4 regions of the Terrabacter sp. AAH1 genome follow, and region 4 is predicted to be linked to each of the others. Evidence: riboswitches for the same ligand, from Rfam matches in the RefSeq annotation. Region 4 holds a riboswitch; each other region holds the start of a gene.

Region 1 (2,191 bases), on a different contig from region 4:
GCGCTCACGGTCGGCGCCATCGAGGACTGGCAGCGGCGGTTCGCCGAGGCCGCACGCCCTTCGCGCAGGCCCGGCCCTGCCCGCGGCGGCCTGAGCGTGCTCGACGGCGGTGAGCTGTCGGCGCGACAGTTCCTCGTCAACGACGCGCTGGTGGCCTGGGGCGGCCTGCTGCACGGTGAGATCGAGGGATTCGGGCTCGAGCACTGGTTGCCGGCGGTGGTCGGCCCTCTTGGCGACAGGGAGTTTCGCGATGCCCTCGTCGGGTGGCTCTGCCCCGGTGCGTCCTCGCTCGAGTCGCTCCCCGACGAGCTCGTGACGATGCTGGAGGTGTTCCTCGGTCCCGACCTCCGGGTCTTCTCTGCGACGCCGGCGGGCCAGGTCGGGGCGACGGGCTCCGCCGGCCGCCTGGACCCGGAGGGTTGGGACGACTGGGACCACGCTGCCGCGCCGCGCCTGCTGCTCTCCCGGCTCGAGGCGGTGTGCCGCATGACGCCGGCCGCCCACGCCGCCCCCGTGCTGTCGCTGCTCGCCTCGCTGGCCTGGTGGTCCGGTGACGGGGCCCGTGCCGGCATCGCGGCCGACCGGGCGCTCGAGCTGGAGCCCGACAACCGCCTGGCCGGGCTGGTCCGGCAGTCGCTCGACCACGGCCTTCGCCCGCCGGCCTGCGCATGAGTGGGGCGACCGTCACGGTGTCCTGCGGACCCGGTGGTCGTCGCGTCCAGGTCGTGGACCGGAGCCTCGGCTGCCGCATCGGGCTCGGTTATGGTGGGTCCAGGTCATGAGTGCCAGCGACAAGCCCCGGCTCGCTGGTCGGCAACCCTCCTTCGCGGTGGGGTGCCCCGGGTGAAGACCTGGCCACACCCGTCCCGGGTGTGCGCAAGCGCGAAGAGCGAGGAGTGCCTTGATGACCGTTACCCACGGGACGCAGAGCACGCGACGCCTGACGCGCCCGGCCGCCGCTCCCGGCTCCGCACCCTCTGTCGACTCCCGTCGCGTCGGGCACGAGCAGGCCCACGACGAGTCGTCGCGACGGCAGCGGACCGACGGCGCGTGGCGTGACGGCGACCCGGTCGGCCGGCGGCAGTTCGCGACGATCGGCGACGTGGAGCTCGAGCGCGGGGGACTGGTGCCCGACGTCCGTCTCGCCTACGAGACGTGGGGCCGGCTCAACGAGGCCAAGGACAACGTCATCCTCGTCGAGCACGCGCTGACCGGCGACAGCCACGTCGTGGGCGAGGCCGGCGACGGTCACGCGTCGCCGGGGTGGTGGAACTCCCTCATCGGCGCCGGCCGCACCGTCGACCCCGACGAGTGGTTCGTCATCGCCGCGAACGTGCTCGGCGGCTGCCAGGGCAGCACCGGCCCCGCGAGCACGGCTCCCGACGGAGAGGCCTGGGGGAGCAGGTTCCCCTATGTCACCGTGCGAGACCAGGTCGCGGCCGAGCGGGCACTGCTCGACCAGCTGGGCATCCGCCGGCTCGCCGCGGTCGTCGGCGGCTCCATGGGCGGGATGCGGGCCATCGAGTGGGCGGTCACCCACCCCGCCGACGTCGACCGCTGCATCGTCCTCGCGTCGACGGCGTACGCGACGGCTGACCAGATCGCCTGGTGCCAGCCGCAGCTGCTGGCGATCCGCAACGACCCGGACTTCGCCGGGGGCGACTACTACGCGGGCGACCGTCGGCCCGATGCCGGGCTCGGTCTCGCGCGTCGCATCGCCCACATCACCTACCGCACCGAGACCGAGCTCGACGAGCGTTTCGGCCGCGAGGCCCAGCTCGGCGAGGACCCCCTCCGAGCAGGTGACCGCGGCCGCTTCGCCGTCGAGTCCTACCTGGACCACCATGCCGGCAAGCTCGCCCGCCGCTTCGACGCCAACTCCTACCTCGTGCTCACCGAGGCCATGAACTCCCACGACGTCGGACGCGACCGTGGCGGCGTCGCCGCGGCTCTCGCTCGCGTCGAGGCGGACTGCACGATCGTCTCCGTCGACACCGACCGGCTCTACCCGCCGCGGCTGTCCGACGACCTGCACTCGGCGCTGCGCCGCTCGCACCGCGAGCACATCACGTCGGCGTTCGGCCACGACGGCTTCCTCATCGAGGAGGAGCAGGTGGGCCGCATCGTGCGCGACGCGCTCGAACGAAGGCCGCACGACCACGCCTGAACCCTGCTGCGGGCCGGGCGTTTC
Region 2 (2,191 bases), on a different contig from region 4:
TCAGCGACATGGAGCGCTCGGCCCGCTGGTATGCCGACGTCCTGGGCTTCGAAGCCCCTGCGGCCTCGCACGAGGGCACGATCCTCGACATCCCCGTCGACGACGGTCCGAGGCTGTGCCTCGATGCCAACCGACCCGACTTCACCGCGGACGGGCCACCGCGCTTCTTCTTCTGGACCGACGACATGGTCGCCACCGTCGCGCACCTGCGGCGGCTCGAGGTCAGGATCACCTCGGACGTGGAGGACATCGGCAGCGTGTTCTTCGTCCAGTTCGAGGACCCGGACGGCAACGCGCTCATGGTCTGCCAGCGTTCCGCGTAGCCGTGCGGAGAGACCGGCGTCTCAGCATGCAAGAAGCTGGCCGCCGCATTTCCGACTCATTCAATAGGAATTGATGACTGATCGGTCTCCCTCGACTTCGCGAATGTGACTGTGCCGCAACATGATTCGGAGAAACTGCGCGAATGGCCTCATCGGTGAGGGCTGCCCCGAGCGGTCATTTGCGCCGATTGACGGTCTTGGGGCTGGTTCGTAGTGTCATCGACAGGTCAAGAGCTCCAGTGCAAAGCCCCGGCTCGCTGGACAGCAACCCTCCTCCGCGGCGGGGTGCTCCGGGTGAGGACCAGGCCGTCGCCAGCAGGTGACGGCAAGCGCGGACTCGAGGTGATCGGGTCCCGGACCCGAGGAGCCGTCATGGCGCGCACCACGAGCACCTGGCTGGTGCTGCGTCGCCACGTCGACCTGCTCCGCGTGTCCAGCGCGCTCTGTCGTCGCTGACGACCGACCGACGCGGCCGCCGACCCACCTCGGCCGGCCTTTCCCGGCGCCGGGCCGCGCGGCCACCCCGCCGCGGCCGTTGCGCCGCAACTCGTCCCGCCCGTGCATCGCCGGCCCACCCGAGTGGTCGGCGGTTCCTTCGACGCACCCTTCAGGAGCCCTCGTGACCACCACCTCGGCCGTGCGCCCCGTCGCCACGGACCAGCAGCCCGCTGCGGCGCCGCCGCCAACCACCCGTCCCGACCACGCGCCGGCCCTGACCGTCGTGCCCCGCCGCAACCCCTGGACCTGGGTGGGGGTGGCCGCCGTCGCCGTGCTCGTCGCGATGTTCGTCAACGGCCTCGCCACCAACCCCGGCTGGGACTGGCCCACCTTTGCCCGCTACTTCGCGACCGAGACGGTCATCAAGGCGCTCGGCACGACGATCCAGCTCACCGTGCTCGGCACCGTCGCGGGCTTCGTGCTCGGCGTCGTGCTCGCAGCGATGCGCCTGTCGCCCAACGCTTTTCTGCGCTCCGTGGCGTGGGCCTACATCTGGGCCTTCCGGTCGATCCCGCTGATCGTCCAGCTGCTCTTCTGGTTCAACATCGCCTACCTGTACCAGAGCATCTCGTTCGGGCTGCCGTTCGGACCGTCGTTCGGCAGTGTCGCGACGAACGACCTCTTCGGGGCGCTCGGCGCGGCCGTGCTCGGGCTCGCGCTGCACCAGGCGGCGTACGCGGCGGAGATCATCCGTGGCGGCATCCTCTCGGTCGACGAGGGGCAGCGGGAAGCGGCGTCGGCCCTCGGCATCCCGCGACGGCGGCAGTTCCTCCGGATCGTGCTGCCCCAGGCGATGCGGTCGATCCTGCCCAATGCCGCCAACGAGGTCATCAGCCTCTTCAAGGGGACCTCGATCGTCTCGGTGCTCGCGATCCCCGAGCTCTTCTACCAGGTGCAGGTGATCTACGGCCGCAACTCGAGGGTCGTGCCGCTCCTGCTCGTCGCGACGGTCTGGTACATCATCCTCACGACGCTGCTGTCGGTCGGCCAGTACTACGTGGAGCGTCACTTCGCCAGAGGAAGCTCACGCACGCTACCGCCGACGCCGTTGCAGCGTCTGCGAACCCGCTTGGCGGCCTTCGGGACATCGACCTCTCGCGCTGCCGGCACGACCACCGCGGGGGTGGCGCGATGACTGCCGTCGTCGACTTGCGCGGCGTCTCGAAGTCGTTCGGCCCGCACCGGGTGCTCGACGGCGTCGACCTCGAGCTCGCCGAGGGCACCGTGACCGTCATCCTCGGGCCGTCCGGCTCCGGCAAGTCGACCCTCGTTCGCACCATCAACCATCTCGAGAAGGTGGACCGGGGGCAGGTGCGTGTCAACGGCACCCTCATCGGCTACCGGCAGGTGGGGGAGCGGCTGCACGAGCT
Region 3 (2,191 bases), on a different contig from region 4:
TAGGGCGACACCGCGGCCGCGAGGGGGCTCGAGGCGAGGAAGCCGAGGATGCCACCGGCGGCCCGCATGCCGTCGGCGCCGTCGGGCGGGTTGGGGATGCCGTCCGCCAGGTGCGCCAGACCGCAGGCCGCGAAGGTCAGCGCGATGGTGCCGACGACGACGCGGTTGGTCGTCGCCTCGTCCTGCGGGGCGCGCAGCATGCGCAGGCCGAGGGCGAGCAGGACGAGCGGGACGGCATACGCGACGCGCCCGAAGGTGCCGGCGAAGATGGCGTGCACGATCTGGCCGAACGTGCCGGCGACGCCCCACCACTCGCGGGCCGCCACGACGACGGCGAGCGCGATGAGGGCGAAACCGATGCCGTCGCGACGGTGTTCGGGCTCGAGGTCGGCAGCGCTGTGGCCGACGCGTCGCACCGCTCCCCCGGCCATGTGGGAGACGCCCATCCAGGTGCTTCGCATCGCGCTGAGCGGGAAGGGCAGCCCGCCGTCACGGGTCTTGCGGGCGGGCTTGGCCGGCGGCTTGCGCGCGGCGGGCTTGCGCTGCGCGGGCCGGGACGAGCGGGCGGCCGGCGGGCGCGACGTGGTGCTGCCGGTCGCCCCCTTGGCCCGTGTGGCCGCGGCGGTGCTCGAGCGTTGGCTGCTGGACGGACGAGACCCCATGGTCGCACCGTACGTCAAGGCACCTCTGAACTCACGCGTCACACGCGCAACAGAGGCACATGGGTCAGAACACGAACCCGCCATCACGGGTCGAGGCCGTCTCAGATGCCGACATCCGCGGACCGGAGGGTGGACAGGCCGAGAGGGGCCGCCCTATCTTCGATGCCAGGTCATGAGTGCCAGTGACAAGCCCCGGCTCGCTGGCCAGCAACCCTCCTCCGCGGTGGGGTGCTCCGGGTGACGACCAGGTCGACCCCGATCAGCTCGAGAGATCCAGCTCGTGCGATCGCGGCCGGCAAGCGCGGACCTGCATCCGGTGGGTCCCTCGGTCCCCCAGGAGCACTCTCATGTCGGTCCTTCCCAGCACCTCCCTCTGTGGTGGCGCCCCCGCCCCCGTCGTCCGGACCCGCGCGTTGCACGTCGTCCCCGAGGCCGCTTCGCTGCCCGCGGTCGTCGGCGCAGGACTGCGGGTGCCGACGCTCAGCGGCGACACGGCATACGCGAACCTCGACCACGCCGCGTCGACCCCCGCGCTCGAGACGGTCAGGGCGGCGGTCGACCGGGCCCTCGAGACGTACTCATCCGTGCACCGGGGCGCCGGCTTCGCCTCACGCCTGACGAGCGCCTGGTACGAGCAGGCTCGCGCCGAGGTGGCCTCGTTCGTCGGGGCTCGCGCGGACGACTCGGTCGTCTTCACCCGCACGACGACCGACTCGTGGGCGCTGCTGAGCAAGGCGCTGCCGAGCCGCACGACCGTCTTCGTCTTCGGCACCGAGCACCACTCGACGCTGCTGCCCTGGGGGCGCTTCCGCACCGTGCGGCTGCCTGTGCCCCAGACCGTCGAGGACGCCCACGCGCTGCTCGAGGAGGCCCTGAACGACCACCCCTCGCGGCACCGCCTCGTCGTGCTCACCGCGGCCTCGAACGTCACCGGCGAGGTGTGGCCGATCGAGCGCTTCGCCACGCTGGCCCACGACCACGGCGCCCGCATCGCCGTCGACGCCGCCCAGCTATCGGCCCACCGCCGGATCGACCTCGCCGGCTGGGACGCCGACTACGTCGCGTTCTCCGGCCACAAGACGTACGCCCCCTACGGCGCAGGCGTGCTGGCCGGTCGCTCCGACTGGCTCGATGCCGGCAGCCCCTACCTGCTCGGAGGCGGCGCGACGCGCTCGGTCACCGAGGAGGGCACGACGTGGGCCACCGGTCCCGCTCGGCACGAGGGCGGCAGCCCCAACGTCATCGGCGCGATCGCCCTGGCCGCCGCGTGCGCCACCATCAGCCGTCACCGCGACGCCATCGAGGCCCACGAGGAGCAGCTGCTCGAGCGGCTGACGACCGGACTCGGCGAGGTGCCGGGCGTCGAGCTGCTCTCGATCTTCGGCGAGGACCACGACCGCGTCGGCGTCGTCGCGTTCACCGTCGACGGCTGGGACTCGTCGCTCGTGTCGCAGGTGCTCTCGGTCGAGCACGGCATCGGCGTGCGCGACGGCAAGTTCTGCGCCCACCTGCTCGTCGACGAGCTGCTC
Region 4 (2,191 bases):
CGCCGATGCGGTCGCCGGGACGGAGCGGGGCGGGGTAGCGGATCGGCATGGCCGACATGGTGCCAGCCGTGCCGATCCGCCACACCCCGGTGTTCCGGGTGTCAGGCCTTCGCGGCGGTGAAGCCCTGCTCGAGGTCGGCGACGATGTCGTCGATGTTCTCGATGCCGACCGAGAGGCGCACGAGGCCGGGAGTCACGCCCGCAGCCAGACGGTCCTCCTCCGGACCCTGCGAGTGGGTCGTCGACGCCGGGTGGATGACGAGGGAGCGCACGTCGCCGATGTTCGCGACGTGGCTGTGCAGCGTCAGCGCCTCCACGAACTTCTTGCCCGCCTCGAGTCCGCCGGCGATCTCGAAGGAGAGCACGGCACCTGCCCCGCGGGGCGCGTACTTCTGCGCGTTCGCGTGAGAAGGGTTGTCGGGCAAGGACGCCCACACGACGCGCTCGACCTGGTCGTGGGCCTGGAGGTAGGCGGCGACCTTGGCCGCGTTCTCCAGGTGACGCTCGATGCGCAACGACAGCGTCTCGAGTCCCTGCGCGATGAGGAACGCGTTGAAGGGCGCCGCTGACGGGCCGAGGTCGCGCAGCAGCTGCACGCGGGCCTTGAGGATGTAGGCGAGGTTGGCGCCGAGCGGGCTGCCGACGCCGAGGTCACGCGCGAAGACGAGGCCGTGGTAGCTCTCCTCGGGCGTGTTGTAGTTGGGGAATTTCTCGGCGTCCTTGGCGTAGTCGAACCGGCCCGCGTCGACGATGACGCCCGCGATGGACGTGCCGTGGCCGCCGAGGTACTTCGTCGCGGAGTGCACGACGACGTCGGCGCCCCACTCGATCGGGCGGATGACGTACGGGGTCGCAATGGTGTTGTCGACGACGAGCGGCACTCCGACCTCGTGGGCGAGACCGGCCACGGCCTCGATGTCGAGCACCTCGGCCTTGGGGTTGGCGATCGTCTCGCCGAAGAACGCCTTGGTGTTGGGCCGCACGGCCGCGCGCCAGGAGTCGATCGACGTCGGGTCCTCGACGAAGCTCACCTGGACGCCGAGCTTGGGCAGGGTGAACTTCAGCAGGTTCACCGTGCCGCCGTAGAGGCTCGGCGACGCGACGATGTGGTCACCGGCCTCGGCGATGTTGAGCAGGGCCAAGGTGGTGGCGGACTGGCCCGACGCGACGAGGAGCGCGCCCACGCCGCCCTCGAGAGCGGCGATGCGCTGCTCCACGACGTCGGTCGTCGGGTTCATGATGCGGGTGTAGATGTTGCCGAACTCCCTGAGCCCGAACAGGTTCGCCGCGTGGTCCGTGTCGTTGAAGACGTAGCTCGTGGTCTGGTAGATCGGCAGGGCGCGCGCCCCGGTGGCACTGTCGGCGCTCTGGCCGGCGTGGATCTGCTTGGTCTCGAAGGACCAGTTGGGCTCGGTCATCTCTCGTGTGCTCTTCCTCAGTCGTGTCGATGACCGGGCCCGTGACGGGTGATCGGGCCGGCGCACCGACGGGTCGGTGCGGGAGAGGAGCTCTCCGCGCTTGCCCGAGCGCCGGATGGCGTCGACGGGCCAGGTCCTCACCCGGGGCACCCCGCCGCGGTGGGAGGGTTGCCGGCCAGCGAGCCGGGGCTTGGCGCTGGCACTCATGACCTACTCGCGAGTGTACGTACGCGCGTCCGGCAGGTGGGAGCGCGTGTCCTCATCGTGGGACGGAGAGTCGGAAGGCGGCCGATTCGGCGGCGAGACGATTCGCCGGAAGTGTGCAAGGCTCGGTAAGTTTCGCGAAATGTTTCCGTCCCCACCCGCCCCCGTCAGCGGGCGACGCACGCCATCAGGCGGTTCGCGTCTCGCCCTGCTCGACCTGCTGCGGTTCGTGGCGGCAGCCGCGGTCGTGCTCTACCACTTCACCGCCCGCTCGGGGCCTGCGTGGCCCGAGCGCACCGTCGAGATCTTCCCGACACTGCACCAGTTCACGAAGTACGGCTACCTCGGCGTGGAACTCTTCTTCTTCGTCTCCGGCTTCGTGATCCTCATGACGGCCTGGGGCCGGGACCTGCCCGGCTACGTGGCGTCGCGCATCGCGCGACTCTTCCCCGCCTACTGGGTCGCCGTGCTCGCCACGGGTGCCCTCCTCATCTCCGCCGGCTCACGCCTCAAGCACGTAGGCCCGCGTGAGGTACTGATGAACCTCACCATGGTGCAGGCGCCGTTCG

Evidence for each region. A riboswitch is a leader RNA that binds a small molecule or an ion and turns the genes downstream of it on or off. The one in region 4 is predicted to bind S-adenosylmethionine.
Region 1: it holds a riboswitch for S-adenosylmethionine, as region 4 does, so the genes downstream of both, metX (homoserine O-acetyltransferase MetX) here and ACXR8F_RS16750 (bifunctional o-acetylhomoserine/o-acetylserine sulfhydrylase) in region 4, are expected to answer to the same signal.
Region 2: it holds a riboswitch for S-adenosylmethionine, as region 4 does, so the genes downstream of both, ACXR8F_RS08650 (amino acid ABC transporter permease) here and ACXR8F_RS16750 (bifunctional o-acetylhomoserine/o-acetylserine sulfhydrylase) in region 4, are expected to answer to the same signal.
Region 3: it holds a riboswitch for S-adenosylmethionine, as region 4 does, so the genes downstream of both, ACXR8F_RS11585 (aminotransferase class V-fold PLP-dependent enzyme) here and ACXR8F_RS16750 (bifunctional o-acetylhomoserine/o-acetylserine sulfhydrylase) in region 4, are expected to answer to the same signal.

The regions. Positions count from the first base shown of each region.
Region 1 is NZ_JBTJJV010000007.1:130,426-132,616, forward strand. It holds gene ACXR8F_RS12930 (DUF4192 domain-containing protein) at 1-672, shown strand, start outside; SAM riboswitch class IV at 775-889, shown strand; gene metX (homoserine O-acetyltransferase MetX) at 905-2,167, shown strand.
Region 2 is NZ_JBTJJV010000004.1:138,364-140,554, forward strand. It holds gene ACXR8F_RS08640 (VOC family protein) at 1-323, shown strand, start outside; SAM riboswitch class IV at 549-661, shown strand; gene ACXR8F_RS08645 (putative leader peptide) at 618-779, shown strand; gene ACXR8F_RS08650 (amino acid ABC transporter permease) at 943-1,956, shown strand; gene ACXR8F_RS08655 (amino acid ABC transporter ATP-binding protein) at 1,953-2,191, shown strand, end outside.
Region 3 is NZ_JBTJJV010000006.1:71,044-73,234, forward strand. It holds gene ACXR8F_RS11580 (FtsK/SpoIIIE family DNA translocase) at 1-662, opposite strand, end outside; SAM riboswitch class IV at 831-970, shown strand; gene ACXR8F_RS11585 (aminotransferase class V-fold PLP-dependent enzyme) at 1,010-2,191, shown strand, end outside.
Region 4 is NZ_JBTJJV010000012.1:58,182-60,372, forward strand. It holds gene ACXR8F_RS16745 (LD-carboxypeptidase) at 1-49, opposite strand, end outside; gene ACXR8F_RS16750 (bifunctional o-acetylhomoserine/o-acetylserine sulfhydrylase) at 102-1,418, opposite strand; SAM riboswitch class IV at 1,510-1,629, opposite strand; gene ACXR8F_RS16755 (acyltransferase family protein) at 1,765-2,191, shown strand, end outside.